One region of the Mesorhizobium sp. B2-3-5 genome, then DNA from elsewhere that is predicted to be linked to it. Evidence: predicted binding sites of a transcription regulator. Region 1 holds the regulator's gene; each other region holds the start of a gene.
What was found. The regulator PhoB, encoded in region 1, activates phosphate uptake and scavenging genes when phosphate is short. The targets are predictions, from matches to a motif close to TGTCATNNANCTGTCAT.

Region 2: FJ958_RS00400 (LTA synthase family protein) is a predicted target of PhoB. The motif match lies at 5,637-5,653, and genes of this name have one in related genera.
Region 3: FJ958_RS27770 (DUF1045 domain-containing protein) is a predicted target of PhoB. The motif match lies at 3,654-3,670, and genes of this name have one in related genera.
Region 4: ppk2 (polyphosphate kinase 2) is a predicted target of PhoB. The motif match lies at 5,463-5,479, and genes of this name have one in related genera.

What each region holds. Positions count from the first base shown of each region.
Region 1 covers NZ_VFVX01000008.1:207,427-214,953, reverse strand. Annotated here, with positions in the region: gene pstS (phosphate ABC transporter substrate-binding protein PstS) at 120-1,178, shown strand; gene pstC (phosphate ABC transporter permease subunit PstC) at 1,242-2,231, shown strand; gene pstA (phosphate ABC transporter permease PstA) at 2,235-3,086, shown strand; gene pstB (phosphate ABC transporter ATP-binding protein PstB) at 3,083-3,886, shown strand; gene phoU (phosphate signaling complex protein PhoU) at 3,912-4,619, shown strand; gene phoB (phosphate regulon transcriptional regulator PhoB) at 4,728-5,417, shown strand; gene FJ958_RS12740 (ROK family protein) at 5,430-6,674, opposite strand; gene xylF (D-xylose ABC transporter substrate-binding protein) at 6,947-7,527, shown strand, end outside.
Region 2 covers NZ_VFVX01000001.1:73,679-81,205, forward strand. Annotated here, with positions in the region: gene rplI (50S ribosomal protein L9) at 1-487, opposite strand, end outside; gene rpsR (30S ribosomal protein S18) at 714-962, opposite strand; gene rpsF (30S ribosomal protein S6) at 962-1,462, opposite strand; gene FJ958_RS00395 (pilus assembly protein) at 1,733-3,634, shown strand; gene FJ958_RS00400 (LTA synthase family protein) at 3,670-5,598, opposite strand; gene fabD (ACP S-malonyltransferase) at 5,877-6,824, shown strand; gene fabG (3-oxoacyl-[acyl-carrier-protein] reductase) at 6,882-7,527, shown strand, end outside.
Region 3 covers NZ_VFVX01000040.1:11,090-18,616, reverse strand. Annotated here, with positions in the region: gene FJ958_RS27785 (MurR/RpiR family transcriptional regulator) at 1-901, opposite strand, end outside; gene phnN (phosphonate metabolism protein/1,5-bisphosphokinase (PRPP-forming) PhnN) at 1,094-1,723, opposite strand; gene FJ958_RS27775 (alpha-D-ribose 1-methylphosphonate 5-triphosphate diphosphatase) at 1,720-2,859, opposite strand; gene FJ958_RS27770 (DUF1045 domain-containing protein) at 2,907-3,614, opposite strand; gene iolB (5-deoxy-glucuronate isomerase) at 3,767-4,579, opposite strand; gene FJ958_RS27760 (DUF3329 domain-containing protein) at 4,585-4,803, opposite strand; gene iolE (myo-inosose-2 dehydratase) at 4,846-5,763, opposite strand; gene iolD (3D-(3,5/4)-trihydroxycyclohexane-1,2-dione acylhydrolase (decyclizing)) at 5,937-7,527, opposite strand, start outside.
Region 4 covers NZ_VFVX01000001.1:320,694-328,220, reverse strand. Annotated here, with positions in the region: gene FJ958_RS01640 (enoyl-CoA hydratase/isomerase family protein) at 1-402, opposite strand, end outside; gene FJ958_RS01635 (DUF2066 domain-containing protein) at 589-1,410, shown strand; gene hemB (porphobilinogen synthase) at 1,541-2,572, shown strand; gene FJ958_RS01625 (glyoxalase superfamily protein) at 2,842-3,381, shown strand; gene FJ958_RS01620 (dihydrofolate reductase family protein) at 3,554-4,198, shown strand; gene ppk2 (polyphosphate kinase 2) at 4,435-5,355, opposite strand; gene FJ958_RS01610 (glycosyl transferase family 90) at 5,528-6,499, opposite strand; gene FJ958_RS01605 (glycosyl transferase family 90) at 6,653-7,527, opposite strand, start outside.

The sequences.
Region 1 (7,527 bases):
GACGCGTTACCCGGTTGACACGAAACTGTCATGCGACTGTAATAATCGAAGGCTATTGGCCTCAGCGGGCGCCGGCAAAAGGGCGCCGAGAGACCATCTTCCGAACAGGAGCAGGCCACATGAGACATTTCATCCGCTCGGCGGCCGTTGCGATTGCAATGGCTGCGGCGTCCACCTTCACCATGTCCGCAGCGTTTGCGGCTGATATCTCCGGCGCTGGCGCCACTTTCCCCTACCCGATCTACGCGAAGTGGGCCGACGCCTACAAGAAAGAGACCGGCATCGGCCTCAACTACCAGTCGATCGGTTCCGGCGGCGGCGTCAAGCAGATCAAGGCCAAGACCGTTACCTTCGGCGCTTCCGACGCGCCGCTGAAGGGTGAAGACCTCAACTCCACCGGTCTCGCCCAGTTCCCGATGGTGATGGGTGGCATCGTGCCCGTCGTCAATCTCAAAGGCATCAAGCCGGGCGAACTCGTTCTCGACGGCACGACGCTGGCCGATATCTTCCTCGGCAAGATCACCAACTGGAACGACGAGGCGATCAAGAAGCTCAACCCCAAGGCCAAGCTGCCAGACCAGGCGATTGCCGTCGTCCACCGTTCGGACGGCTCGGGCACCACGTTCAACTTCAGCTACTATCTCGCCGACGTGAACGCCGACTGGAAGTCCAAGGTTGGCGTCAACAGCGCGCTCGAGTGGCCGGTGGGTATCGGCGCCAAGGGCAATGAAGGCGTTGCCAACAACGTGTCGCAGACCGGCGGCGCCATCGGCTATGTCGAATACGCATATGCCAAGCAGAACAAACTGACCTACACCGACATGATCAACAAGGACGGCAAGAAGATCGAGCCGACCGCGAAGGCGTTCTCGGCCGCGGCGGCCAATGCCGACTGGAACTCACAGCCGGGTTATGGCGTCATTCTCGCCAACCAGCCGGGCGCCGAATCCTGGCCGATGACGTCCGCGACCTGGATCCTGCTGTACAAGAAGCCCGATGACGCCGCGGCGACCAGCGAAGCCCTCAAGTTCTTTGCCTGGTCCTATGCGAAGGGCGACAAGATGGCGGGTGAACTGGACTACGTTCCGATGCCGGACAAGGTCGTCAAGAGCGTCGAGGAAATGTGGAGCAAGGACATCGTCGGCAGCGACGGCAAGTCGCTCTACGCCGCCAAGTAACTCTCTTTGTCGGAGGGAGGACGCCTTGGCGTCCTCCCATTTCTTTCGAATACGAGGGGCTAGATGACCACCGTTTCAGAAGCCACGCCGTTATCGAGCGCCATGCGGTCCAGGGATGCGACAGTGCGGCGCTTCGCCTTCACGGACACGGTGTTTCGGGAGGCGACGCGCTCTTCCGCCGTTCTCGTCCTGCTCATCCTCAGCGGCGTCGCCGTCTCGTTGTTTGCCGGCTCATGGGAAGCCCTGTCCAAGTTCGGCTTTTCCTTTCTGACGACCGAGGCATGGAACCCGGTCACCGAGAATTTCGGCGCCCTGTCGCCGATCTACGGCACCATCGTCACGTCAGCCATCGCAATTCTGATCGCCGTTCCCATCGGCATCGGCATCGCCGTCTTTCTCACCGAACTTTGCCCGCGGCCGCTGCGGCGCCCGATCGGCATCGCCGTCGAGCTTCTGGCCGGCATCCCTTCGATCATCTACGGCATCTGGGGCCTGTTCGTGTTCGCACCGTTCCTGCAGACGACGGTACAGCCTTTCATCATCGACATCTTTCACAACGTGCCCGGGCTCTCCAGCCTGTTCGCCGGCCCGCCATACGGCATCGGCCTGCTGACGTCGTCGCTCATCCTGGCCATCATGGTGCTGCCGTTCATCACCTCGATCACCAAGGACGTGTTCGACACAGTGCCGGCGGTGCTGAAGGAATCGGCCTACGGCATCGGCTGCACGACCTGGGAAGTCACGCGGCGCGTGGTCATTCCCTACACCCGTGTCGGCATTATGGGCGGCGTCATGCTCGGCCTCGGCCGTGCGCTCGGCGAAACCATGGCGGTGACCTTCGTCATCGGCAACGCGCATCGTATCAGCGCCTCGCTGTTCGCGCCGGCGACGACGATCTCCGCGACGATCGCCAACGAATTCACCGAAGCCGACGGCCAACTCTACACCTCTTCACTGGTGGCGCTCGGCCTGATCCTCTTCGTCATCACCTTCATTATCCTTGCCATCGCACGCTATATGCTGATGCGCATCGACGCCCGCACGGGAGCCTGACCGATGTCGACGTCCCTGGCACTCCACAACAGACGCAAGAGAAGGAACGGCGTGATGATGGCGCTCTGCGTCGTCGCCGCCGGCATCGGCCTTGCCTGGCTGGCGCTGATCCTCGGCGCCCTGGTCTACAAAGGCCTGTCCGGCGTTTCGCTGGCGGTCTTCACTGAGATGACGCCACCGCCCGGCGATGCCGGCGGCCTGCTGAACGCCATCTATGGCAGCATCGTGATGACCGTCATCGGCGTCATCGTCGGCACGCCGATCGGTGTGCTGGCCGGTACTTACATGGCCGAATACGGACGCTTCTCGAAGCTGACCACGGTGGTGCGTTTCATCAACGACATCCTGCTGTCGGCGCCGTCGATCGTTATCGGCCTGTTCGTCTATGAGTTGCTGGTGCGGCCGATGGGGCACTTCTCCGCCATCGCCGGCGCCGTCGCGCTGGCCATCCTCGTCATCCCGGTCGTGGTGCGCACCACAGAGGACATGCTCAACCTGGTGCCGAACGCCTTGCGCGAGGCAGGCGCCGCGATCGGCGCACCGCGCTGGGTGGTCATCCGCTCTGTCGCCTATCGTGCGGCACTCTCCGGCATCGTCACCGGCATATTGCTGGCCATCGCCCGCATTTCCGGCGAGACGGCGCCGCTGCTCTTCACCGCGCTCAACAACCAGTTCTGGTCAAGCAATCTCAACGCGCCGATGGCCAGCCTGCCTGTCACCATCTTCCAGTTCGCTCTCAGCCCCTACGAGGAATGGCAGCAACTGGCCTGGACCGGCGCACTCATAATCACCTTAACGGTTCTCGGGCTGAGCATCTTCGCCCGCAGCCTTACCGGACGCAGAGAGGACAGATGAAACCGATGTTGTCCACCGATTTGAACGTGGCCGAGGCTGCCGTGGAAAAGGCCAAGATCGAGGTCAAGAACCTCAATTTCTACTATGGCCAGTCGAAGGCGCTGAAGGACATCAGCCTGTCGCTGCCCGAGCGCAGTGTCACCGCCTTCATCGGCCCTTCGGGCTGCGGGAAGTCGACGCTGCTGCGCGTCTTCAACCGCATCTACGAGCTCTACCCGAAGCAGAGCGCCGAGGGTCAGGTGCTGCTTGACGGTCGGAACATTCTCGACCGCTCGCAGGACCTCAACCTGCTGCGCACCAAGATCGGCATGGTGTTCCAGAAGCCGACGCCGTTTCCGATGTCGATCTATGAAAACATCGCGTTCGGCGTCAGGCTCTATGAGAAGATCAGCAAGGCCGAGATGGACGGCCGTGTCGAGCAGGCGCTGAAGCGCGCGGCTCTGTGGACCGAGGTCAAGGACAAGCTCAACGCCAGCGGCCTCAGCCTTTCGGGCGGCCAGCAGCAGCGTCTTTGCATCGCCCGCACCGTGGCGGTGAAGCCGGAGGTCATCCTGCTCGACGAGCCGGCCTCGGCGCTAGACCCGCTGTCGACCGCCAAGATCGAGGAGCTGATCGACGAGCTGCAGGCCGACTACACGATCGTCATCGTCACCCACAACATGCAGCAGGCGGCGCGCGTGTCGCGCCAGACGGCTTTCATGTATCTGGGCGAGCTGGTCGAGTTCGACCGTACCGAGAAGATCTTCACATCGCCCCGCGAGAAGCGCACGCAGGACTATATCACCGGCCGCTTCGGCTGATCTCACGCATACGAGGACCAGGATCATGGCCGAACACACAGTCGCTTCTTTCGACGAGGATCTCGGACAGATCAGCAGGCTGATCAGCGACATGGGCGATCTCGCCAGCTCGATGGTCGGCGGCGCCACCAAGGCGCTGCTGAACTCCGACAACGCGCTGGCACAGCGCGTTGTCTCCGACGACGTCATCATGGACGCGCGCCAGCGCGAACTCGACGATCGCGCCATCACGCTGATCGCCAAGCGCCAGCCGATGGCCGACGATCTGCGGCATGTCGTCGGGTCGATCCGCATGGCCGGCGACCTCGAACGCATTGGCGATCTTGCCAAGAACATCGCCAAGCGCGTCGGTACGGTCGGCCTGTCCACCACGCCGCGCGACCTGTCGCATTCGATAGACGCCATGGCGCAGCTGGTGCTGATCCAGGTGCAGGGCGTGATCGAGGAGTATGCGGCGCACGATGCCGAGGCCCTTGCCAAGCTGCGCGCCGACGACGAACGCATCGACGTCAAATACACCTCCGTGTTCCGCGAACTTCTCACCTACATGATGGAGGATCCGCGCAACATCACCGCTTGCACGCATCTGTTGTTCTGCGCCAAGAATCTCGAGCGGATCGGCGATCATGTGACCAACATCGCCGAGAATGCCTACTACGTGCTGACCGGTACGCAGCTGCCAGCGAATCGTCCAAAGCAGGACGAAACGGCGATGTCGGCGCCGGCGGCTTGATCGTCAGAGCGGTTCACCGTTTCACGGAAAACCGCTCTTGTTTCCATGCAATTCCGGACGGAAACCGCTTCACACTTTTCCTGGAATTGCTTTAGAGGTGACCAGTCGATGATCGCGCCACGCATCATGGTGGTGGAGGATGAGGAGCCGCTCGGCGTGCTCCTCCGCTACAATCTGGAATCGGAAGGCTATCAGGTCGAGGTGGTCCCGCGCGGCGATGAGGCGGAGATCCGCCTGCAGGAGAATGTCCCCGACCTGCTGGTGCTCGACTGGATGGTGCCGGCGGTGTCCGGCATCGAACTCTGTCGCCGGCTAAGGATGCGGCCCGAGACCGAGCGGCTGCCGATCATCATGCTGACGGCGCGCGGCGAGGAAAGCGACCGCGTGCGCGGCCTTTCGACCGGCGCCGACGATTATCTGGTCAAGCCGTTCTCGACACCGGAATTCATGGCCAGGGTCAAGGCGCTGCTGCGCCGCGCCAAGCCGGAAGTGTTGTCCAGTGTGCTCAAGGTCGGCGACATCGTGCTCGACCGCGAATCACATCGCGTCTACCGCAAGAAGAGCGAAATCCGGCTCGGGCCGACCGAATTCCGCCTGCTCGAATTCATGATGCGTCATCCCGGCCGGGTGTTTTCGCGCAGCCAGCTGCTCGACAATGTCTGGGGAGAGACGATCTATATCGACGAGCGCACGGTGGATGTGCATGTCGGCCGGTTGCGCAAGGCGGTCAACAACGGCCGCATGCCCGACGTCATCCGCACCATTCGTGGTGCAGGGTATGCGATCCGCGAGGATTGAGCGCGACGTTATTCAGGCCACGTTCTCCCCGGAGCCGGCTTTCGCCTGCATGCCCGGCGCGAAAATCTCCTGGTCGACGAAAGTCAGCGCCCGCATGGCGCAGCCCTCGCGGATCAGCGGCAACTCGTTAGGCTCGGTGTCGAAGGAAATCGATTTCGAGTGCTGGCCGCCGGCGGTCTGGGCGATGGCCTCGCGCAAGGCCGGCTCGATCAGGTCGAAGGCGGCGGCGCTGACGCCGACCATGGCGACGGGGGCGGGATCGATCAGCGCGAACAGGCTGCCGAGGCCGTAGCCCAGCGCCTCGCCGGCCCTGCGGTAGGCCTCGCGCTCGGGCCCGTCCGTTTGCCGCGCCGTCGCCGCCAGCGCCCGCATCTGCGCGTCGCTGACATCGGCCACCGGCTCGGTGTCCTCGCTGAGCTGCCTGGCGTTGCGCCAGATGGCGTAATTGCCGGCATAGGCTTCGACGCAGCCGCGCCGCCCGCAGCGGCAGAGCGCGCCGCCTGGCCGATGGATCATGTGGCCGAATTCGCCGCCCGAGGAGTGGGTGCCGGTGAAGAGCTCGCCCTTCAGCACCAGGCCCATGCCGATGCCGTGCGAAAGGAGAATGGCGATGAAGTCGTCGCGGTAGCGCTCGGGATCGCGCCAGCGCAGCGCCACCGCCATCATGTTGCAGTCATTCTCCACGGTGGCGGGGATGCCGAACTCGGCTTCGAGTATGTCGGCGAAGGCGATGTCGGTCTGCGGCGTGATGGGCGACCACAGCATTGCCCGGGCATCGGTGTCGGTGATGCCCTGGATGGCCAGCGCGACGCGGGCGACGCTGCGCACGTCGATGTCGGGATCCTCCAGGCGCCGCCGCACGATGGCGACGCATTCGCCGATCAGTGCATCGCGCGACATGGTCAGCGTGTCCAGCCGGCGCTGTTCCTCTGATATGACCTGGCCGGCATAGTCGATAACGGCGACGGACAGGAAATTCAGCGACAGCACAGCGGTCATCACCGTTGCGGCTTCCGCATTGAGGCCAAGGCCGACCTGCGGCCTGCCGCGTTTGAGCGCGCCGGCCTCGCTCGGCTTGCCTTCGGCCAGGATACCTTCGCCGATCAGATCGGAGGAAATCGCCGATATGGTGGAGTGGCTGAGGCCGGTGGTCGCGGCGATTTCGGTGCGCGAGGACTGGCCGGCCCGGCGCACCGCGGCAATCACCATCGCGCGGTTGCGCCGGCGCAGGTCGTCGTGGCGGATTCCGACCGACATGTTTTTCCCATATCCTCCCGGTCGCCGCGGTTCTTCCTGACCTCGAACACTGTCGGCAACACGATTAAATACTGGCAGAAGCGGCCGATGCTGTCATTTATTTATTGCGGGGCTCGAAAAAAGGTTCCCGGGCCCTCGAAATCCATCAGAATCATTGTTGACAGCTTTCCGGCGATGCATCACTATTTTTTTTGAGGCTCGAAAAAATAGAGCCTTTGTGCCGGCCTTCGGGCCAGTTTGGTCGCGCCATACGCGGCGCAGGGAGGATAATCATGAAGAGATTCGCAGTCGCCATCCTGGCGGGTGTCGCCATGTCACTGACGCTCGCGTCGGTCGCGCAGGCGAAGGGCAAGGTCATCGGCGTTTCTTGGTCCAACTTCCAGGAAGAGCGCTGGAAGACCGACGAGGCCGCCATGAAGAAGGCGATCGAGGCCGCCGGCGACAAATACATCTCCGCCGACGCGCAGTCCAATCCCGGCAAGCAGCTCACCGACGTCGAGAGCCTGATCTCGCAGGGCGCCAATTCGCTGATCATCCTGGCGCAGGACGCCTCGGCGATCGGCCCGGCCGTCCAGAAGGCGCTGGACGAAGGCATTCCGGTCGTCGGCTATGACCGCCTGATCGAGAACAAGGACGTCTTCTACCTGACCTTCGACAACAAGGAAGTCGGCCGCATGCAGGCCCGCGCGGTGTTCAAGGTCAAGCCGGAAGGCAACTATGTCTTCATCAAGGGCTCGGGCGCCGATCCGAATGCCGACTTCCTGTTCTCGGGCTCGATGGAAGTGCTCAAGCCGGCCATCGACAGCGGCAAGATCAAGAATGTCGGCGAGGCCTATACGGACGGCTGGCTGCC
Region 2 (7,527 bases), on a different contig from region 1:
CGGTGGTCAGCGTCTCGCCCTTGGCCTGGCGCTCGGCCTCGTCGGCCGTGCGGGCGATGTTGAGCGTGATCGTGACTTCGACTTCCGGATGCAGCGCGATCGCCACATTGGTGAGACCGATTGTCTTGATCGGCTGGTTGAGCTGGATCTGGTTGCGGTTGACCGTGAAGCCCTCCGCCGTCAGCAGATCGGCGATGTCGCGCGTCGACACCGAACCGTAGAGCTGACCGGTCTCGCCAGCCGAACGGACCGCGATGAAGCTCTTGCCGTCGAGCTTTTCAGCAACCTGGCTGGCCTCCGACTTGCGCTCGAGATTGCGGGCTTCGAGCTGGGCGCGCTGGCCTTCGAACTTCTTCTTGTTGGCTTCGTTGGCGCGCAGCGCCTTGCCCTGCGGCAACAGGAAATTACGGGCAAAACCGTCCTTGACCTTGACGGTATCGCCCATCTGGCCGAGGCGGGAAACGCGTTCGAGAAGAATGACTTCCATGGTTTTGTTCCTTTGGTTGGACGCCAATCGCCGGGATCGACGCCGAATGTCTGTGGAACAGGTCAGGAAGCTCTGGGCACGACATGGCGCCGGTGTCGCTGTCCTGCCTGTTCAGGCAGTTAGGATCTCTTTCGAAATCCAACTCGGGATTTTTGGTTCGGAACCGGTCGCGCCCGTCGCGATCGGCAGGAAAAGCGGGCGGTAAAACCGCCCGCCTGGGTAGTGGTTAACGGACCACGTAGGGCAGCAGGCCGAGGAAGCGGGCGCGCTTGATCGCCTTGGCGAGCTCACGCTGCTTCTTCTGGCTGACGGCGGTGATGCGCGACGGCACGATCTTGCCGCGCTCGGAAATGTAGCGCTGCAGGAGACGCACGTCCTTGTAGTCGATCTTGGGCGCGTTGGCGCCGGAGAACGGGCAGGTCTTGCGGCGACGATGGAACGGGCGCCGGGTCGGGATCTGGTTGATGTCGACCATTATTCTGCACCCCCTTCAAAGCCTTCGCGCGGACGGCGCGGACCACGATCGCCACCGCCATCGCGGTCACCACCGAAGCTGCGCGGCGGACGATCGCCACGATCGCGGTCGCCGAAGGAACGTGGGCCACGATCGCCACGGTCGCGGTCGCCGAAGCTGCCGCGCTCGGAGCGCTCTTCGCGCTTCTGCATCATGGCCGAAGGACCTTCCTCATGCGCCTCGACCTTGATGGTCAGGAAACGCAGGACGTCCTCGGACAGACCCATCTGGCGCTCCATCTCGTTGAGCGCGGCCGGCGGGCAGTTCAGATCCATGAGCGTGTAGTATGCCTTCCGGTTCTTGTTGACCCGGTAGGTGAGGGACTTCAGTCCCCAGTTCTCGACCCGGCCGACGGACCCGCCATTCGCTGCGATGACGCCCTTGTACTGTTCGACAAGCGCATCGACCTGCTGCTGCGAGAGGTCTTGCCGGGCAAGAAACACATGTTCGTAAAGAGCCATTATGTTTTCGTGCCTTTCTTCGTTTCTCTCCCGGTTCCCGGCGGCAAAAGCCTCTGCAACTTCTCTGACCCGTGAACCCAAGAAGGAACGGGGAAGAAAGGAGCATGACGAGACGGTCGAGAGCGGAGACACGGGAGGCGGAAGCGCTTCTGGCTTCACACGAAGGCTTTTTAAACCTCCGGCCCTCCGTTCAGCCCCCAGCTGGGACCGGCAGATTGGCGGCGTCTATACAGCAATCCCGCGATAAGGCAAGGGCAAGCGGCGTCGCCGATGTCGCAGGGTACAGGAAAATCAAGCGGCGGCGCCGGTACGGCTTGGCGATTTTTACGACAACCAGCTCTTAACCACAATGTCAGGTTGTGCGGAGTTGAGTCTCGCCATCAACGGTGGGTTCATCATGGGAGGCGCAAGAAGCCCGAACAACCCGCGCATAACAAGCGGCAAGCATTTCCGGGGGTAAGGATGCTTCTCAACAGATTCTGGCGCTCGAGGAGCGGCAATTTCACGCTATTGCTCGGGCTGGGCCTGCCGGCCATCTTGTCAGCCGTGGCCTTCGCGGTCGACGTGTCCACCATCATGCGTGCAAAAAGCAACCTGCAGAATGCGCTCGACGCGGCAAATCTTGCCTCCTCGCATCTGGGCGATCTGGACCTTACCCGCACCGACGCCTTCGACCGTTATTTCCAGGCCAACATTGCCGGACATGGCGAACTCACCAACGCGCAGGCGACGCTGACCGTCGACAGGGGCGTCAATTTCATCAAGACAAAGGCTGTCGCCTCGGCGGACGTCAATCTGAACTTCGCCTTCCTGTTTGGCCGGAACAAGCACATCGTGGTCGAAGCATCGGCCGTCGAATCGAACAACCAGCTCGAGGTCGTTCTGGTGCTGGACAATACCGGCTCGATGGCCGGCGCCAAAATTGCTGCCCTGAAGACAGCGACGGACAATCTGCTCAGATATCTGGAAACGGCACAATCGCCGACGCGCAAGGTCCGCGCGGCGCTGGTTCCGTTCGTCACGGCCGTCAATGTCAATGGCGATGGCTTCGACCCGTCCTGGATCGACATGGACGGCAAGTCATCCACCAATGGGATCAATTTTCCCGTCATCAATGGCAAGCGTCCCAATCATATGGCGCTGTTCAGACAGCTGCTGAAGGATCCGGCCTCGGCCGCCAGGTTGACAGGATGGAAGGACGACAAAGGAATCGACACGGGTTGGAAAGGCTGCGTCGAGGCGCGGCCCGGCCCCCTTAACATCTCCGATACGTCGCCCGACCCGTCTTACGCCGACACTCTGTTCGTGCCGTACTTCGCGCCGGACAGTCCAGGGAACGGCACAAAGCCTTCCGGCAGCTATTCAAACGACGCCAATTACTACAACAACTCTTTTGTCGACGACGTCCCCGACCAGACCAAGCTTGCTCAGAATGGGGGATTGAACATTCTTGGAATAGATCTGAGCGGCTTGCTTGGAAGCGACGTCAGCCCTTCGAAGAAGGATCTCGAAACAATCGCCAAGTATGTCGCACCGCAGAACATTGCCATCGCCACCGCTGGCACAAACGATCCGAATGCCCTGCAATTGACGGTGGGGCCAAACCGGTCCTGTCCCTCGCCGATCGTTCCGTTGACGGAAGATTTTACGAAGCTCCGCAAGGAGCCCGCCAAAATGCTTGCCTGGGCCGGGTCGGGCACCAATGTTGCCGAGGGCCTCGCTTGGGGCCAGCGGGTGTTGTCGCCGTCGGCCCCATACACTGAGGGAACGCCGTGGAAGACGCCTGGGGTAAGCAAAATCGTGATGCTGCTCACCGACGGTGAGAACGTGGTCTATGGCGCCAGCAAAGAGATGACCAAGTCTGACTATACCTCCTATGGTTATCTCGCGGGTTCAGGCTATGGCGCTGCCGGTCGGCTTGGATCGGACAATCAGACGACCGCCGCGCGCAATGTGGACGGATGGACCAGGAGCGTCTGCACGCAGTTGAAAAATCAGGGCGCTGAGATCTACACCATGGTGCTGCAGTCCGACACCGCGGCCAACCGCACGCTTTACAGCGCCTGCGCCTCGGATCCTAGCGACTACTACGCAGTCAACGATCCGAACAAACTGCCAAACGTATTCGAGCAGATCGCTAACAAGTTTTCGAAGCTGCAACTGACCAATTGAACGCTCGGTCCAACTGCTGAACGGATGGCGCCGGCTCAACTCGTATGGGCGACAACCTTATCGACCGTCTCGGGGAAGAAGTCCGGCGCCGCATGGCGCTTGCCGAACATCATATCATACTGGATCAGCTGGAAATCGCGGATCGCGGGGTCGATCTCCTTCTGACGCGACCAATCGGGCGTGGCTTGGCCGGCCGGTGTCAGCAGCAGGTTGCGGTCGACGACGCGGTAGCGCTCCCGCATCTCGCCCAGGAAGCCGGTGTAGTAGGGATGGGTGACGCCCGCTGCCGTCAGGATATGATAGGGCAGGAATGCCGGGCTCACCGTGCCGAGGTCCTTGATTGGACCGGAGCGGTTCGACCAGACGACCAGCGGTGTCTCGTGATGTTCAAGGGCTGCTTCCGGCGTCGGCTCCTTGCGTGGCGCGACGTTGTCCTTGAGGAACCCGGTCTCGACATAGACCAGCCCCAACGGCGGCAGATGGTCGCCGAAAAAGGCCAGGATCGTTGGCCGCTCGCGCTTCTTGGCCCATTCGATCAGCCGGTCAAGGCCGCGGTCAGCATCGGCCGAACCCTCCGCATAGCTCAGCAGCGAATCGCGCGCCCACTGGCTGATCGGGGCCTGTACCGAGTGAGTCGGGTTATTATAGCGGTTCGGCTCATAGGGGCCGTGGTTCTGCAGGCTGACGGCGAAGAAGAACACCGGATCGTCGCTGGCGTCGGCTTCGCGGATGATCTCGTCCGTCATTGCCGCATCCGATGCCAGCGGTCCGCGCTTTTCCATGGGCGGCAGCGTCTCTTCCGACTTGAAATCGTTGAAACCGAAATCGGCATACACCGCGCCACGGTTCCAGAACCAGTTGGTGCCTGGATGGATGGCACGCGCCCTGTAGCCTTCACTCTTCAGGAAGGTCGCCATCGAAGGCGTCGGCGTGCGCACATATTGCTGGTAGGGGATGCTGCCGGCCGGCAGGAAAGCGTTGGAAAAGCCGGTCAGTGCCTCGAATTCGATGTTGGCGGTCATGCCGCCGAATTCAGGTGAGAACATGGAGCCCGAACGCAATGCCCGCACTGTGGGGATCGGATCCGGCGTGATAGCGACGCCAGGCAGCTTGGTTGGATCCCAGAAGGATTCGCTCATGACGACGATGATGTCGGGCTTGTCGTCGGGCACCGATGCTGTCGTCCGCGGCCGATCGATCGCCGCAATCGCCTTGTCGGAATAGCCGGAGGGTGCCGAGACATGGGCCATCGGCACGTTGAGCGCGAAGGCGAGCGCAAAGCCGTTGGAGGCGTAGTTTTCCTTTTGGTCCCACATGATCGGGATGATCTGCAGCCGATCCCGGGTCCACGAGAAGGTGGCGTAATCCATGATCGAGACGAAGAAGGCGAGCAGAGGCACCGCCAGCGTCAGCCGGGCAAGGCGGCCTTTGCGGCTGAGGGCCGGAACCTTACGGTGCCACAGCCGCCAGCCGTGGACGAGCAGCGACAGCCCGACGACGATGCCCACGACCATGGCCAGCGCGGTCATCGGCCGTTCGCGCACCAGGAGCGGCAGCAGGGCGAAAATCTGGCGAGCGTAGAGGAAATCCGTCGGATAAAGCGGATCGCCAAGATAGTGCGATTTCTGATGGCCGACAAAGGCCAGCCCCAGGGTCAACGGCGCGACAATCATCAGGCTCTGGTGACTGCGGCCGAGCAAGGCGTCGAGACCGATCAGGATCAGGGCGAACACGACGATGGTCGTCCAGCCCGGCTTGAGTGGCTGAAGAAAGAAGGAAACAGTGCCGGCAACATCGCCACGCACGATCAGCTCGATGGCGAACACGAGGACGGCGGAGATCAGCACGCTGACCAATCCGTAACGGACGACCGGCCATCTCCGGCCCGGCAAATAACCAGTGGACGGATCGTCTTCCAGGAACTGCGGCGCGGCCTCGCCGGCGCGTTTCGATTTCTTGGCCACCTTAACTTCCCCACCCAGCGACAAACGCGTCACTCGATTGTCATAAAACTGTCACGCCAAGCTAGCGCCTGTATCGGAAATAAGAAGAGCCAGCAAACGAATCGTGAGCAGTTTTCATCAGGAGTGATCGCCAAAAGCCCTTTTAGAACAGGCACTCGGCAGAAGGTTCTGATCTGAGGCCTGTTTGAAGCGGGCTTGACTTGACCGGCCGCCTTGCGCCACAGGCAAGGAAAATTCGTGTTATCAGTCAAGCAGAACAAGTCTTCGGGAGCCCTCGCATGGCCGTTGCATTCACCTTTCCGGGACAAGGCAGCCAGGCTGTCGGCATGGGCAAGGATATCGCTGATGCCTTTCCCGAGGCGCGCAGGACCTTCCAGGAGGTCGATGACGCGCTTGGCGAAAACCTGTCGAAGCTGATCTGGGAAGGTCCGGAAGAGACCTTGACGCTGACCGCCAACGCGCAGCCGGCTTTGATGGCGGTATCGCTGGCTGCGATCAGGGCGCTGGAATCACGCGGTTTCTCGTTGAAGGACAAGGTCGCCAATGTCGCCGGCCATTCGCTGGGCGAATATTCGGCGCTTGCCGCCGCCGGCTTCGTTTCCGTCGCCGATGCCGCCCGGCTGCTGCGTATCCGCGGCAATGCCATGCAGGCGGCAGTGCCAGCCGGCGAGGGCGCCATGGCGGCGATCATTGGGCTGGAGCAGGCCGATGTCGAAGCCGCCTGCACCGAGGCCGCGCAAGGGTCCGGCAAGGTTTGCCAGATCGCCAATGACAATGGCGGTGGCCAGTTGGTGATTTCCGGTGCCAAGGCGGCGGTCGAACTGGCGGCGAAACTTTGCACCGAAAAGGGCGCCAAGCGGGCGCTGATGCTGCAGGTCTCGGCTCCCTTCCATTCGGCGCTGATGGCGCCGGCGGCAGAGATCATGCGAGAAGCGCTGGCCGGCGTGACGAAGAATGCACCTTTGGTTCCTGTCGTTTCCAATGTGTCGGTGACACCGTCGAGCGATCCGGACGAGATCGCGCGGCGCCTCGTCGAGCAGGTGACCGGGCGCGTTCGCTGGCGTGAGACGGTGGAGTGGTTTGGCGCCAACGGCGTCGCCACGCTCTACGAGATTGGTGCCGGCAGGGTGCTTTCGGGCCTGGCGCGGCGTATCAACCGCGACATCGCCACCGCATCGGTCGGTTCCGCGGCTGAAGTCGAGGCAGCATTGGCCGCGCTTGCATAAAGCGCCATTTGATCCCATCCCTATAGGGGCTGTGCTCTTCTCAACCTGGAGACAAAAATGTTCGAATTGACTGGCCGCAAGGCGCTCGTCACCGGTGCTTCGGGGGGGATCGGCGAGGCGATCGCCAGGGTGCTTCACGCACAAGGCGCCATCGTCGGCCTGCATGGCACGCGCGTCGAGAAGCTGGAGGCGTTGGCCGCCGAACTCGGTGACCGGGTCAAGCTGTTTCCGGCCAACCTGTCGAACCGCGACGAGGTCAAGGCGCTTGGCCAGAAAGCGGAAGCCGACCTCGAAGGCGTCGATATCCTGGTCAACAATGCCGGCATCACCAAGGATGGGCTGTTCGTGCGCATGTCGGACGCCGACTGGGACACGGTGCTCGAAGTCAACCTGACGGCCGTGTTCAGGCTTACCCGCGAACTCACCCACCCGATGATGCGTCGCCGCCACGGCCGCATCATCAACATCACTTCTGTCGTCGGCGTCACCGGCAATCCCGGTCAGACCAATTACTGTGCCTCCAAGGCCGGCATGATCGGCTTTTCCAAATCACTGGCGCAGGAGATCGCCACCCGCAACATCACCGTCAACTGCGTCGCTCCGGGCTTCATCGAATCAGCGATGACCGACAAGCTCAACGACAAGCAGAAGGAAGCGATCATGGCGGCGATCCCGACCCGCCGTATGGGCACCAGCGCCGAAG
Region 3 (7,527 bases), on a different contig from region 1:
TATTCTTGCGGACGCCGCGCTTTATCCATGCCTTGTCGATCGATCCGCGAACCGTGCTCAACCGCTCGAGGACATCAAAGGCGGCTTCGCTGTTTCGTTTCGCCAGCCCGATGATCATCGCCTCGATGAGGACTATCGTGCCGCCATGCATGGCGAGGTGATCGGCCTTGCCGCGCGGTATTGGCAACGTCTCGGCCACCTTGCCGGACACCAGCGGAGCCAGATTGTCACTGATCAGCACGACCGGGACGTCGAACTGCCTGGCCTGTTCGAGGATGATCTCGACCTCGCGGTAGAGCGGCGCGTAAGCCATCATCAGCACGGCGTCGCCCTTGCCGAGCCACAACAAGCGGTCGGCGAGCGCGATCCCCGATACCGACAGCGCGCTGGTCGGCAGGCCAATCCGGTTGAATTGCAAGCTGGCATAGTCGGCCATCGCGCCCGATGGGCCGATGCCAAAGACATGGCGGCGATTGGCCCGCGCCAGAATGTCGACGCTGCGCTCGAAAGCGGCGGCCATCTCCGGGCGTTTGAGCACGTCGAGCACGCTCTCGTGAATGTCGATGACATGTCGCAATGCCCCGGCGCTGTCGTCGCCGGTCTCCTGCAAGGTGCGCGCCAGGCGCTTGCCGGGGGAGGGCGTGCCGGTCAGGTCCGAGAGTAGCATCTGGCGAAGTGCCGAGAGGCTTTCGAAGCCAAGCGAGCGCGCCGTGCGAACGACGGTGGCGTCGCTGGTGCCGGCCAATTCGGCGATCTCGGCCGCCGATCCCAGCAGGACGGACTGCTTCTGGTCGACGAAGAACCGCGCCATGCGCTGCTCGGCCGGCGGCAGGTTTTCCAGCGCCGCCTGGACCCGGGCATCGACCGTCGCCTTCCGATCTTTCGAGGCATCATATGTCATGTCGGGCGGTCATTTTTCTGGATGTAGTAATTGCAACGGGCGCCACCATCCGAAATGTCTATTACAGGGGTGTGACAATGGCGGTAGGCCAGGCGAACATGTCTGCCTGCCGAAAAACGAGCGGCCGCAAACCGCCGGAGCGGCGGCCGTCGCCTCGTGAGATGCGAAAATCGAAGCTGTGGGGCGGGGGGTCTAGATCACGCCCGACATGTCGGAGAAGGCCATTGCCTTGCGCAGCAGCTCGGCGAAGCGCTCGCCGGCCGCCTCGCGCGGACCGCTGTTGTCGATCGTGGTGACGCCGGGACCGGACAAGGTCACATTGGCGCTGCGCGCCAGCCGGGCCAGCACTTCGCCGCGCGATTCGCGGCCGCGCATTGCCAGCCGCTCGGCCAGCACGTCGGGCGAAGCGGTGATCTCGACAATGGCCAGATTGGCATAGCGCTCGCGCAGGGAGGGGATAATCGCGCGCGACACGTTCGCCACCGCGACATGGCCATTGGCAACCGACCAGTCGACATCGGCGGGCAGGCCATAGCGCAGGCCATGCGCCTCCCAGGAGATGGCGAAGGCGCCGTCGGCCTCGGCCTCGACAAAGGCGGCATCGGCCAGCGTATCGTGATCCTCGCTCGCGGCATCGCTGGGCCTGGTGATGACACGGCGCACGAACTCCAGCCGGCTCTCGTCGGCAAAAAGCGCGCGGGCGTAGCCGATCACCGTGTCCTTGCCGGCGCCGCTTGGGCCTACGACCGCTACAAACACGCCATGGCGGATCGGGAACGTTTCGGCGGACAACTCACGCTCGATCAAGGCCGACACCATCATGCGACCCGGCGCCCCTGCCGCCAGACGGTGCGCACGACCGGAACATGATCGTCGACGCGCACGCGCACCAGATCGGCGCGGCGGCCCTGTTCGATGATGCCGCGATCGGTCAGGCCGATCGCTTCGGCCGGGTTTTTCGAAACCATGGCGACTGCTTGCGGCAGCGAAATGCCTTCGACCATGTCGCCGAGGAAGAAGGCGGACTGGATCAGGCTGAAGGGGATGTAGTCGGATGACAGGATGTCGAGCAGGCCGTTGCCGGCCAGCGTGCGCGCCGAGACATTGCCCGAATGCGAGCCGCCGCGCATGACGTTGGGCGCGCCCATTAGCACGCCGAGTCCGGCGGCCTTCGAAGCCCGCGCCGCTTCCTCGGTGGTCGGGAACTCGGCGACCCGCACGCCTTGCTCGATCGCCTCCTCGACATGGCCCGTCGTGGCATCGTCATGGCTGGCCAGGACAATGCCGCGCTCATGGCAGGCGGCCGCGATGAAGGCGCGGTTTGGGCTGGAATTGCGTGCCGATTCGCCCATCCGCTTCTCGCAGAATTTCTGGAAGTCCTGGTCGCTCAGCTTCAGCTTGCGCTGATAATAATAGGCATAGGTCTCGAGATTGACGAACTGGCGCTGGCCCGGCGCATGGTCCATCAGCGACGCCAGCTTGACCCGCTCGTCCTCATCGAAATTGGCGAAGGCCCGCAGGCAGTCCGGCGCCGAAACTTCGCAGCGCAGATGGATAAAGTGGTCGGCGCGCAGCCGGTCTTCCTGCACGCTGTCCTCGATTGCATCGGCGAGCTTGCGGATGTCGTCCGAGGTCAGGTCGGCGTCCTCATCCATGCCGACGCGAAGCGCGTCGAGCACGGTGGTGATGCCGGCGGTCGCCACCTGTGCGTCATGGGCGAGCACGGCGGCGATCGGATTCCAGCGCACCTTCGGCCGCGGCGCGTAATGGCCTTCGAGATGGTCGGTATGCAGTTCGACCAGTCCCGGAATGATATAGTCGCCGCCCATGTCGTCGCCGGTTCGGGCGGCACCCGCGTCAATGCCGGCGATAAAGCCGTCACGCAGCACCAGCGAACCCTCGACGATCTCGTCGGCAAGCACAATGCGGGCGTTGGAAAGAACAATCTCGGCAGTCATTTCAGGTAGTCCTCGGTTATTTCCGGCTGGAGCCATTCCGCAGTCGGTCAGGCGGATTTTCTGGCTGGGCGGTGTCCCAGCGCATGCTGGGAAAGCACCAGGAATGGCGCACCCGGTTCAGGTTCGACAAACAACGTCACCGCGTTGACCAGCACCGGCTGCCGCAGCACATCCGCGAACAGGCTGTCGATTGCCGCGCGCAGACGAAGGCTTTCCTGTGGCCCGGCGCGCCCGGACAGCGTCATGTGGAAGCGGAAGGTCTCGAAGACATAGGGGTAACCCCACTGGCACAGGTTGCGGAACTCGGCCGGCTTCAGCGAATCCGGGCTGCGCCGTTCGATCTCGGCTTCGGTCAGCGGCGCACGGAACCGGTCAAAATCGCGCACGACGTCGTCGGCAAAGCGGTTGAGCGGCGGCAGCGGACCTTCCGGCACCAGCGCGAAAAAGCTGTCGATCTGGCTGACGACGAGACGCGGGATCGTCACCACCGGCGTCGCCTCGGCAAAATGGTCAAGTGCCGCGCGCAGCGAGTTTTCCGTCTCGTTCACCGCCAGGCGGAAGGGGGCTTTCAGCGTCGCGTGGAAGCCATAGCGGCGCGCCGAAGCGGTGTGGAAGGCAACTTCCGCCGCCGACAGGTCGGCCACCGCCTCAACCGGCCTTGTCGCCGCGCCGAACGGGTCGCGGCCCAGCCAGTTGGCGGCGATCCGCGCCAGCGGTTCGTCCTGCCGGGGGGTGAAATAGATGGCATAACGCATGGGAAATCCTCGTCAGATCCGTTGCCATAGGTGATTTCCATGACGGATTGACGAAGCTTTGAAGGGTTTTCGAAGGCAAATCGACCCTCTGGGTCTTTAGCCGACGATTTTTCCAAGCTGGACCAATAACTTCAGCCGAAAACCCGGAAGGGTCAGGCCTTCATCAACCATTCGTGCTCGGGGGCATTGTGGAATTTCCACGTCCGCTTCGGTCCGGCCATGACGTTGAGGTAGTAGAGGTCGTAGCCATGGCAGGCGGCGCAGGGATGATAGCCCTTGGGCACCAGCACCACGTCGCCATCCTCGATCGCCATCGCTTCATCCAGCGCGCGATGCCCATTCTTGTCGGCGTCGGTATAGACGCGCTGGAAGGCAAAGCCCTGCGGCGGGTTGAGGCGGTGATAGTAGGTCTCCTCGAGATAGGATTCGGCGGGCAGATTGTCCTGGTCATGCTTGTGCGGCGGATAGCTCGACGTATGGCCGCCGGGCGTGATGACCTCGACCACCAGGAGCGAGTCCGCCGGCTTGCCTTCCGGCAGGATGTTGGTGACGTAGCGCGTGTTTGTGCCCTTGCCGCGCACCTCCTGGCCGAGATCGTCCGGCCCGATCACCCGAACCGGCAAACCGCCGCCCAATCCCGGGGCCGAGCAGACCGCGAGTTCCAGCTCGGTATCGGCCGTTACCGACCAGTCCGATCCCTCGGGCACATAGACCGACCACGGCTTGCCTTTGAACGGCGATATCCGTTCGCCAAGCAGGCCAAGCTCCTTGCCGTCGGCGGTGGCGGTGCCCTTGCCGGTCACGAACACCAGGCAGACCTCGCGATCGGCCGTTTTGCCCGAGGCGCTTTCGCCGGGCTTCAGCCGATGCAGGTCGAAACCGACATAGGTCCAGCCGGCGCTATTCGGCGTCACATGGGCGATGCGGCCGTGGCCCTTGTCGGCCTTCACCAGCAGCTTCGACATCCCGCTTACTCCTTTGGTTCGGGCTCGGCCGTTGCCTTGCTCTCGTCGGCCGGCTTGTAGAGATAGAAGAACTGCCAGACGCCATAGCCGGCAAAGCCGAGCGCGATGACGCCCCAGAACGGCGTGCCGGTGGCGAACTCGATGATCGACCAGAGGACGCAGACCGCCACGACGGCGACGCGCCGCCATAAGGGCCGGAAGAAGGGGTGCTCGGAATCTTTCATCAGGCCAATTTACAGCAACCTGCCTCGTGGGGAACCCTTGCGTCAGGCATTCGGAAAACCTTGCGTTTCGACCGTGTAGCCGGCAGCCGTCATCACCCGCATCAGTTCCTTGTGTCCGACCTGCGCCATCCTGAGCGGCGGGTTCTTCTTCGGATCCTGCTCGGCCTCGACCACGAACCAGCCCTCATAACCATGGTCGGCGAAGCGCTGCACGATGGCGCCGAAATCCAGCGAACCGTCGCCCGGCACCGTGAAGGCGCCGAGCGCCACGGCGTCGAGGAAGGATTGCTTCGTGCGGTCGAGCTTGTCGATCACATCCATGCGCACATCCTTCACGTGGACATGGCTGATGCGCCTGTGGTGATTGTCTATGGCGCGCAGCACATCGCCGCCGGCAAAGGCCAGGTGTCCGGCATCGAGCAGCAGCGGAATCCCTTCGCCGGAATGGCGCATGAAGGCGTCGAGCTCCGGCTCGGTCTCGACCACCGCCGCCATGTGGTGGTGGTAGGACAGCGGCATGCCTTGTTCGGCACACCATTCGCCGAACTCGGTCAGGCGCCGGCCATACGCCTTCATCTCATCGCTGGTGAGTTTCGGCTTGGTGGCGAGCGGCTTGGAACGGTCGCCCTGGATCGAGCGGCCGACCTCGCCATAGACGATGCAGGGCGCATCGACCGCCTTGAACAGGTCGATCATCGGCTGGATGCGATCCTTGTTCTTGGCCATGTCCTCATCGACCAGCGTGCCCGAGAACCAGCCGCCGCACAGCGTCACGTCGGCCGCCTTCAGGATCGGCAGCATGACGGCGGGATCGTTGGGAAAACGCCGACCCATCTCCATGCCGGTGAAGCCGGCCGAGCGCGACTGGCGCAGGCACTCCTCCAGCGACACGTCATCGCTGAGTTCGGCAAGATCGTCGTTCCACCATGCAATGGGGGACATGCCCAGTTTGGCTTTCAAGTCGTCACTCCCGTTTCAAAACAGCTCATTCTTTGGCCGTCAGTGCCGCCCCTCATCCGCCTGCCGGCACCTTCTCCCCGTATAGGGACGGGGAGAAGGGGCTGATCGCGACGCTGGCGACCCCTCTCCCCGTTCTTAGGGGGAGAGGGTAAGGGTGAGGGGCGGCGCCGACATTAGTCACCAACACTCTGCATCTGCCGCTTCTCGTCATAGGCCTTGCGCGCCGCGTTCACCTGCGGCCGCGCGGACACTTCCGGCACCGCTACGTCCCACCAGTGGCCGCCGGCATCGGTCGAGACCAGCGGGTCGGTGTCGATGACCAGCACGGTGGTGCGGTCGTTCCCCCTGGCCTTCCGCAGCGCGTTTTCCAGCTCGGCGATCGACGGCACCTTCTCGGCAATCGCCCCCATGCTCGCCGCATGCGCGGCAAAGTCGACATCGGGCACGATCTCGTGGCGCGAATCCTTCAGCAGATTGTTGAAATTGGCGCCGCCGGTTGCCATCTGCAGCCGGTTGATGCAGCCGAAACCCCTGTTGTCGAGCAGCACGATCGTCAGCTTCAGACCGAGCATCACTGACGTCGCGATCTCGGAATTGAGCATCAGGTAGGAGCCGTCGCCGACCATGACGACGACTTCCTCGCCCGGCTTGGCCATCTTGGCCCCAAGCCCGCCGGCAATCTCGTAGCCCATGGTCGAGAAACCATACTCGGCATGGTAGGAGCCGGGCGCGCCGGCCTGCCAAAGCTTGTGCAGTTCTCCCGGCAGGCCGCCGGCCGCATGCAGCAAGGTCACGCCGGGGCCCATGGCCCGCTGCACGGCGCCGATCACCTGTGCGTCGGAGGGGAAAGCGACGTTCGTCGACGCCGTCACCTTGGCCGCGTCGGCTTGCCAGGTCTTCTTGCCCTCGGCCGCATTCTCGGTCCAGACGGCGGGCGCCTTCCAGCCCTTCAGCGCGGCACCGAGTTCGGCGAGCCCCTCTGCCGCATCGGCGACCAGCGGCATCGCGCGGTGCTTGCCGGCATCGAAAGGCTGCACGTTGAGCCCGATGATGGTCTTGCCGGAGTTCTTGAACAGCGCCCAAGAGCCGGTGGTGAAATCCTGCAGTCGCGTGCCGATGGCCAGCACCACATCGGCTTCCTCAGCCAGCCGATTGGCGGCCGAAGTGCCGGTGACGCCGACCGCCGCCATGTTGAGCGGATGATCGTCCGGCAGCGAGGATTTGCCGCCTTGCGTCTCGCAGACCGGAATGCCGGCACCTCCAGCGAATGTCGCCAACTCATCCGAGGCCTGCGAATAGATGACGCCGCCGCCGGCGATGATCAGCGGCTTCTTCGCGCCCTTGAGTGCCGCGACGGCCGCGGCAAGCTCGCAGCGATCCGGACGCGGCCGGCGCTGATGCCAGACCCGCTCGACAAAAAAGCTCTCGGGATAATCATAGGCCTCGGCCTGCACGTCCTGACAGAGCGACAAAGTCACCGGCCCGCAATCGGCCGGATCGGTCAGCACCTGCATGGCGCGGCTGAGCGACGGGATGATCTGCTCGGGCCGCGTGATGCGGTCGAAATAGCGCGAGACCGGACGGAAACAGTCGTTGACGGTCGCGGTGCCGTCGGAAAAGTCCTCGGCCTGCTGCAGCACCGGATCGGGAATGCGGTTGGCGAAAACATCGCCAGGCAGGAACAGAACCGGCAGGCGGTTGACATGGGCGAGTGCGGCCGCCGTCACCATGTTGAGCGCGCCCGGCCCGATCGAAGAGGTCGCG
Region 4 (7,527 bases), on a different contig from region 1:
GAACTGGGCTTTCTCGGTCATCACCCGATGCGAGCCGTGAAAGGAAATGCCGACGCCGCCACCCATGACGATGCCGTCGATGAGCGCCACATAGGGTTTGCGGAAGCTGTTGATGCGGGCGTTCAGCCGATACTCATCGGCGAAGAACTCGACCGGCGGCTTTCCAGCCCGGCCGGCTTCGTAGATGTGGAGGATATCGCCTCCGGCCGAAAACGCCCTGCCCTCTGCCTTGACGACGACGACGTCCACGCCGTCATCGCGCTCCCAGGCATGCAGCGCCTTGTCCAGCGCCTTGACCATGCGATGGGTGACGGCATTGAGCGTCTGCGGCCGTGTCAGCGTCACGACACCAGCTCTGCCCAACCGTTCGAAGCGAATTTCGTCGCCTCCACCAAAATCCATCGCCAGAGAATCCCTTCCCCGCGCCTGCGGGACTGAAGTGCTAAAGGCGGCGCATGGGTGCGTCAATGGCAGCAGCCTCTTCGCCGTGGTCTTGGCGGCTGGCGGCAGCCGATGCTACGAAGATCGCCGCCATTCAAGCGACGCGCCGATATTAAGCGCGCAGACGGAATCGGGGGACAGTTGGGCATGTCCGGATTGATTCGTACCGCGCTTTTCACGATCGGACTTGTGATCGCTGGCCTTGCACCGCGCGCCGCATTCGCCGTCACGGCCGACGAACTCTACCAGTCGAAGACCATCGTCACCGGCCAAGGCGAAGCGAACCGCCAGATAGGCTTCAGAGACTGCCTGGACCGGGTTCTGGTCAGGGTTTCAGGCGATCAGCGGCTGCTGAAGAAACCAGAAATGGCGGATCTGCGCGACAAGGCTGGCAGCTTCGTCGATTCCTTCCGCTACCGCGACCGGCTGGAAGGCATTCCGATCCATGACGAGCAAGGCACGCATGACCGGCCACACGACCTCACCTGCCTCTACAGGCCTGATATCCTCGACAAGGTGCTGGCGTCGCTTGGCAGCAAACCCTGGCTTGGTGAGCGGCCGACGCTCACCATCTTTCTCACCACCAAACAGGGCGCTCGGCATTTCGTGCTGAGCGCCGAGGAAAAGCGTGGCGAAACGATGCGCGAATCCTTCGCCAATGCCGCCGGTCCAACGCTGATGCATGTTGTGTTTCCGGAGGCTGCACAGCTTGCCGGCCTGGGCGAAACAGCGCTGGGCTCCGCCGATATGGCAAGGCTGGACCGACTGGCCAAACAGACCGGTGGCACCCAAGCGCTCGCCGGCAGCATCGCATGGAGCGACAAAGAGCTCGGCTGGATCGCCGATTGGCGACTGGCCGATCACGGCAAGACCTATCGTTGGCAGGTGCGTGGCGCCAGCTTCGATGAGGCGTTTCGTGTGGCCATCAGCGGTGCGGCGCAGATTCTGTCCGGCAACGGGCAGCCTTGAGAGGTCCGCGGCCCTTATCCGCGCGCCGGCACTTTCTCCGTGAACGGAGAAACCAAAAGCTGGCACAAACGTGTCGCATTGGTCAGCGCCACGGGCTCGTGGTAAAAGCAGGCTATCCGGAGTTTTGGCAATGAACAAATTCACCCCGACAAAACCAGCCGGCGCGCGCAGCGTCGACGACGTCACCGGCAGCCGCCGCCTGCGCCGCATGCGCAAGGCCGACTGGTCGCGCCGGCTCGTGCAGGAGAACCGGCTTTCGGTCGACGACCTGATCTGGCCGATCTTCGTCGTCGAGGGCAATAATGTGCGCGAGCCGATCGCCGCCATGCCAGGCGTCTTTCGCCTGTCGGTCGACCTTGCCGTCAAGGAGGCCGAACGCGCGGCCAAGCTCGGCATTCCGGCACTCGCCACCTTCCCCAATGTCGAACTCGGCCTGCGCGACCAGACCGGCTCGCATATCCTCGACCCGGAAAACATCATCAACCGCGCCACCCGCGCGATAAAGAACGCAGTGCCCGAGATCGGCATCATCACCGACGCCGCGCTCGATCCGTTCACCAGCCACGGCCACGACGGCATCCTGCGCGACGGCATCATCGTCAACGACGAAACGGTGGAACAGGTCGCGGCGGCGGCCGTCATCCAGGCGGCGGCGGGCGCCGATATCATCGCGCCATCCGACATGATGGATGGCCGCATCGGTGCCATCCGCGACGCGCTCGACGCCAACGGCTTTCAGGACGTGGCGATCATGTCCTACGCGACCAAATTCGCCTCGGCCTTCTACGGCCCTTATCGCGAGGCGGTCGGCACCGCCGGCCTGCTCAAGGGCGACAAGAAGACCTACTATATCGACCACGCCAATTCGGACGAGGCGATGCGCGAGGCCGAGCAGGACCTCGCCGAGGGCGCCGACATGCTGATGGTCAAGCCCGGCCTGCCCTATCTCGACATCATCCGCCGGCTGAAGGACGAATTCCAGATGCCGACCTTCGCCTACCAGGTCTCGGGCGAATATTCGATGATCAAGGCAGCGGGCGCCAATGGCTGGATCGATGGCGAGAAGGCGATGCTGGAATCGCTGCTCGCCTTCAAGCGTGCAGGCTGCGACGGCATCCTGACTTATTTCGCGCCCGAAGTGGCCGTGATGCTGAAGGGGTAACTTCGCCCCTCAGCCACCGCACCGCGACCTTCCAGGTCTTGCCATGACACGCTTCGGAGCCGGCTGTCATCTCTGGCGAATTCCCGCTGACAAGGTAGGCTGGTTGCGGCTATGATGCCGCATGGCCGGAGGCGGCCGGCAGCCCGCACCTCGCCAAGAGGCATGGCGAACGCCTCCAGAGGATGCTTCCTGACCCGTTTCACCGTCGGGCGAAGGCGTTGGCAATGCGGGCACTGACGAAGACTTCGCCGTGACCCGAGGAAACGGACATGCTTGCCTATCGCGATGCCAAGACCATGGCGAAAGCCATGCGGGACGCGCTTGCCGACCGCGACCTGACGATCAGCCACAGCGAGGCCCTGGAAATCGTCGCGCGCCAGTTCGGACTGGCGAACTGGAATATCCTGTCGGCAAAGATCGAAGCGCCGCTCGCGAGGCAGGAGACGGTCATCTTCGAACGGACGGCGCCAATCGTGCGCATCTTCGACGTCGCGAAGGCGCACGAATTCTACCTCGGCTTCCTCGGTTTCACCGTGGACTGGGAACACCGCCACGGCGACTTCCCGCTGTACACGCAGGTATCGCGTGGCAATCTTGTCCTGCACCTGTCCGAACACGCCGGCGACGCGACGCCGGGCGGCAACATGGTTGTCTACATGAAGGGCATCCGCGACTTCCATGAGGAGCTTGCGGGTAAGGACTACCGCTATATGAAACCCGGCTTGGAAGATGAGGACGGGCGGCTGACGGTCGAGGTCATCGACCCGTTCAGCAACCATATCCGCTTCATGGAAATCACCGGCGAATGAGTTGGTACGGCAGTTGCCCCGACGGCGGCTTGCCAATCCGAATCGATCATCACGAGCTTGGCCGCGAGGTCCGGACACGCATCTCTGCATCGTCGAAGACACCACTTGCAATTCGCAATCAGTTTGCTACAAAATCTGCTTGCAGAACACAACTGACGATCGAGGAGGTTTCATGTCAAGGCTGCGTGTCAATGCATTCACCCTATCGCTCGACGGTTATGGCGCCGGTCCAAACCAGGACTTGGAGAATCCGCTCGGCGTTGGTGGGAAAGCGCTGCACAAATGGGCCTTCACCACCCGCACCTTCCGCAAGATGTTCGGCGAGGAAGGCGGCGCCACGGGCGTCGACGAGGATTTCGCGGCGCGGAGCTTCGAAAATGTAGGCGCATGGATCCTGGGTCGCAACATGTTCGGACCGATCCGCGGCGAATGGCCCGACGACAGCTGGAAAGGCTGGTGGGGCGACAACCCGCCCTATCACGTGCCGGTCTTCGTGCTGACGCATCATGCGCGTGAGCCTGTCGTCATGGAAGGCGGCACGACCTTTCACTTTGTCACCGATGGCATCCATTCGGCACTTGAGCAAGCCAGGGCGGCGGCTGATGGCAAGGATGTGCGGGTCGGTGGCGGCGTCGCGACGATCAGGCAATATCTGCAGGAGAAACTTATCGACGAGATGCATCTCGCGATCTCGCCCGTGCTGCTCGGCGCTGGCGAAAACCTTCTGGCTGGCCTCGACCTGCCGAAACTCGGCTACCGATGCAGCGAACAGGTCGCTTCGGCGCACGCCATGCATGTGGTCATCGAGCGGGCATAGCCGCGACTCCGGTCATTGGCGAAACCCGCGGGTGCAAGCGTCTTTCTCCCCGTCACTATACGGGGAGAAATGCCCGGCAGGGCAATGAGGGGCAGCGCAACCGTCGAAGAGTAGCGACAAGCTACCAGTGGATTTGGCGGGTGCAGGAGTCAAAAGCCCGTCGTCGATGCCGGCGCTGCCCCTCATCCGCTCTTTGGGCACCTTCTCCCCGTGAAACTGGGAGAAGGAAATGCGCCTCAATACTTCTCCGGCACGTAAAGTTCGCGCGGCAGAACCTGGCGCTCGTATTCCGGGTTGAACACGCGCTCGGGCAGTGTGATCTCCTCGTGCGGCACATCTTCATACGGCATCTGCTTCAGCAGATGATCGATGCAGTTGAGCCGCGCGCGCTTCTTGTCGTTGCCCTCGACGATGAACCACGGCGCTTCGGGAATGTTGGTGCGGGCGAAGGTCTCTTCCTTGGCCTTGGTGTATTGCTCCCAGCGCACACGCGACTGCAGATCCATGGGCGACAGCTTCCACTGTTTCATCGGATCGTGGATGCGCATCAGGAAGCGCATCTGCTGTTCCTCATCGGTGATCGAGAACCAGTATTTGACCACAGTGATGCCCGAGCGCACCAGCATGCGCTCGAACTCCGGGACGTCATGGAAGAACTCCTCGACCTGGTCGTGCGAGGCAAAGCCCATCACCCGTTCAACGCCGGAACGGTTGTACCAGGAGCGATCGAAGAGCACGATCTCGCCGCCTGCGGGTAGATGCGGGACGTAGCGCTGGAAATACCATTGCGACTTTTCGCGCTCGGTCGGCGCCGGCAATGCCACGACGCGGCAGATGCGCGGATTGAGCCGCTGGGTGATGCGCTTGATGACGCCGCCCTTGCCGGCGGAGTCACGGCCCTCGAAAATCACCACCAGCTTCTTCTTGTGGTAGGCGACCCAGGACTGGAGCTTGATCAATTCAGACTGCAAGGTGATCAGGTCGCGAAAATATTGCATGCGATCGATCGAAGGCGGATGCGAGTTCTTGTAGATCTTGGCGATCTCCATCGACAGCGCTGGCTCCGACATTTCGAGTTCATAATCTTCGTCGAGCGTGTCGGCGAGCTCGGCTTCGAGCCAGTCCTTGGCGGGAGAATTCTGTTTTAGCTCGGTCATGTCAGCTGCTCCGCTTGCAAGCCCTGTCGGTTCCCGGACGGCGCCCCAAATTGTTGGCCAGCGGCCTGAAATGGAAACACCTGAGCCGACTTCAATATAGGCCGGCAGTGACGGTTTTATTGCAGCCCAGGCGCGATTGCAGCCCCTGCGGCTCACCGAAGGCGATTGTCGCCTAACCTTCGATGAACCGCCAGATCTCGGCATCGGGCTTGATCTGGCCGCTGAGCACGAAATATTTGTAGAGCACGAGCAGCGAGATCGCCTGCTCGTCTCGCTCATTGGAAAATTTGCGGCAATAGGCGTTGGCTGCGGCAATGATGCGCTCCGCCGCCGCCGGGTGCGTTTCGAAATAGCGCACCTTTTCGCCGAGATCGGCGAAATCAGGATCGAGTGGCACATAGTGGACATTGGCTTCGAGTTGGCTCTCCGCGAACCATGTCTCATAGGTCGGCGGCGGCATCAGGCAGAGCGAGTTGGAATTCATGATCCATTTGAGGTTGGTCGCCACGTCATTGCCCTCGAGCGAGACGATATAGCGGTAGCGCAGATGCTGGCTGATGCTGAGAAAGGGCTTGCTGTATTCGGCCGGTGCACTTCGCTTATGCGAACCCACGTCGCAGAAAGGCAGGTCACGCGCCGCGTCCAGGAACCGTGTCCTGATCGGGTTGTTGAGATCGCCGCGCCAGATCACGATCGGCAGCTTGTCGGCAAAGGCGACCGCGTCGTCCGGCATGTAAAAGTGGCGGAACTTGTTGAACTTCAGGATGACCGCGTTGCTGTTGTCGGCGCGGATCGGCCGATCCTTGACGAGTGTCGGCACCTTCGGCACATGCCTGACGTCGCCAAACTCCAGGTCGAGGAGCAATGCCCGATCGAAATAGCGGGCGAACTCCTTCAGGTCGTAATAGTACATGCTCGGCTCAAACGGCATCTTGTCGATGCGCACCGCATCCGGGCTTGGCATAAAGGTGCCCTGCAGCTTGTTGTAGTCATTCAACCGCCGGCGCACGGCCTCATCCGAGAGCCTGGCCTGCTCCAGGCGGGCCGCCAGCCGTCGTCGGAAGAGGACCTGGGGGGCGATATCGCGCATGACGTTTCGCGCATAGTAGAAAACCTTCTGCGTCGTTCGTTTTATGGTGGCCATCGTACCACGTTGATATCAGGACAAACGCGACCAAAACACCCGGCAGCTGAGTTAGTTCCTGCGCCATGCACACACGTCATTGTGCCAGGCATTTCGCGATCCGGTGTCATCCAAACGCGAGACCAATGGCGCCGACGCCAGTGTCGCCGGTAACTAGCCCACTATGTAACGCCAGATCTCGGCATCGGGCTTGATCTGGCCGCTGAGCACGAAATATTTGTAGAGCACCAGCAGCGAGACCGCCTGCTCCGTCTGTTCGTTGTCGAATATCCGGCAATAAGCGTTGGCGGCCGCGATGATGCGCTCGGCCTTCGCCGGGTGCCGTTCGAAATAGGCCACATGTTCGGCCAGGTTCGAGAAATCCGCTTCAAGCGGTACATAATGGACATTGGGCTCGAGCAGCCGCTCCGCGAACCACGTCTCATAGGTCGGCGGCGGCATCAGGCAGAGCGACTTCGAATTCATGATCCATTTAAGATTGGTCGCCACGTCATTGCCTTCGAGCGAGACGATGTAGCGATAGCGCTGATGCTGGCTGATGCTGAGAAAGGGCTTGGCGTATTCGGCTGGCGCGTTCGGCTTGTGCGAGCCGGCATCGCAAAACGGCAGGTCACGCACAGCCTTCAGGAATCTTGTCCTGATCGGATTGTTGAGATCACCGCGCCAGACCACCGCAGGCAGCTTGTCGGTGAACGAAATGGCGTCGGCCGGCATCTGGAAGTGACGAAACTTGTCGAGCTTCATGATGACCGCGTTCTTGTCGTCATCACGGATCGGCCGGTCCTTCACGATCGACGGCACCTTCGGCACATTCCTGACGTCGCCGAACTCCAGGTCGATGAGCAATCCGGGATCGAAGTAGCGGGCAAATTCCTTCAGGTCGTAATAGTACATGGTCGGCGTGAAGGGCAGCTTGCCGACGCGCACGGCATTCGCGCTTGGCGTGAAACCATCCTGCAGCTGATTGTAGTAGTTCAACCGCCGGCGCGCCGCCTCATCGGAAAGCCTCGCCTTTTCCAGGCGAATGC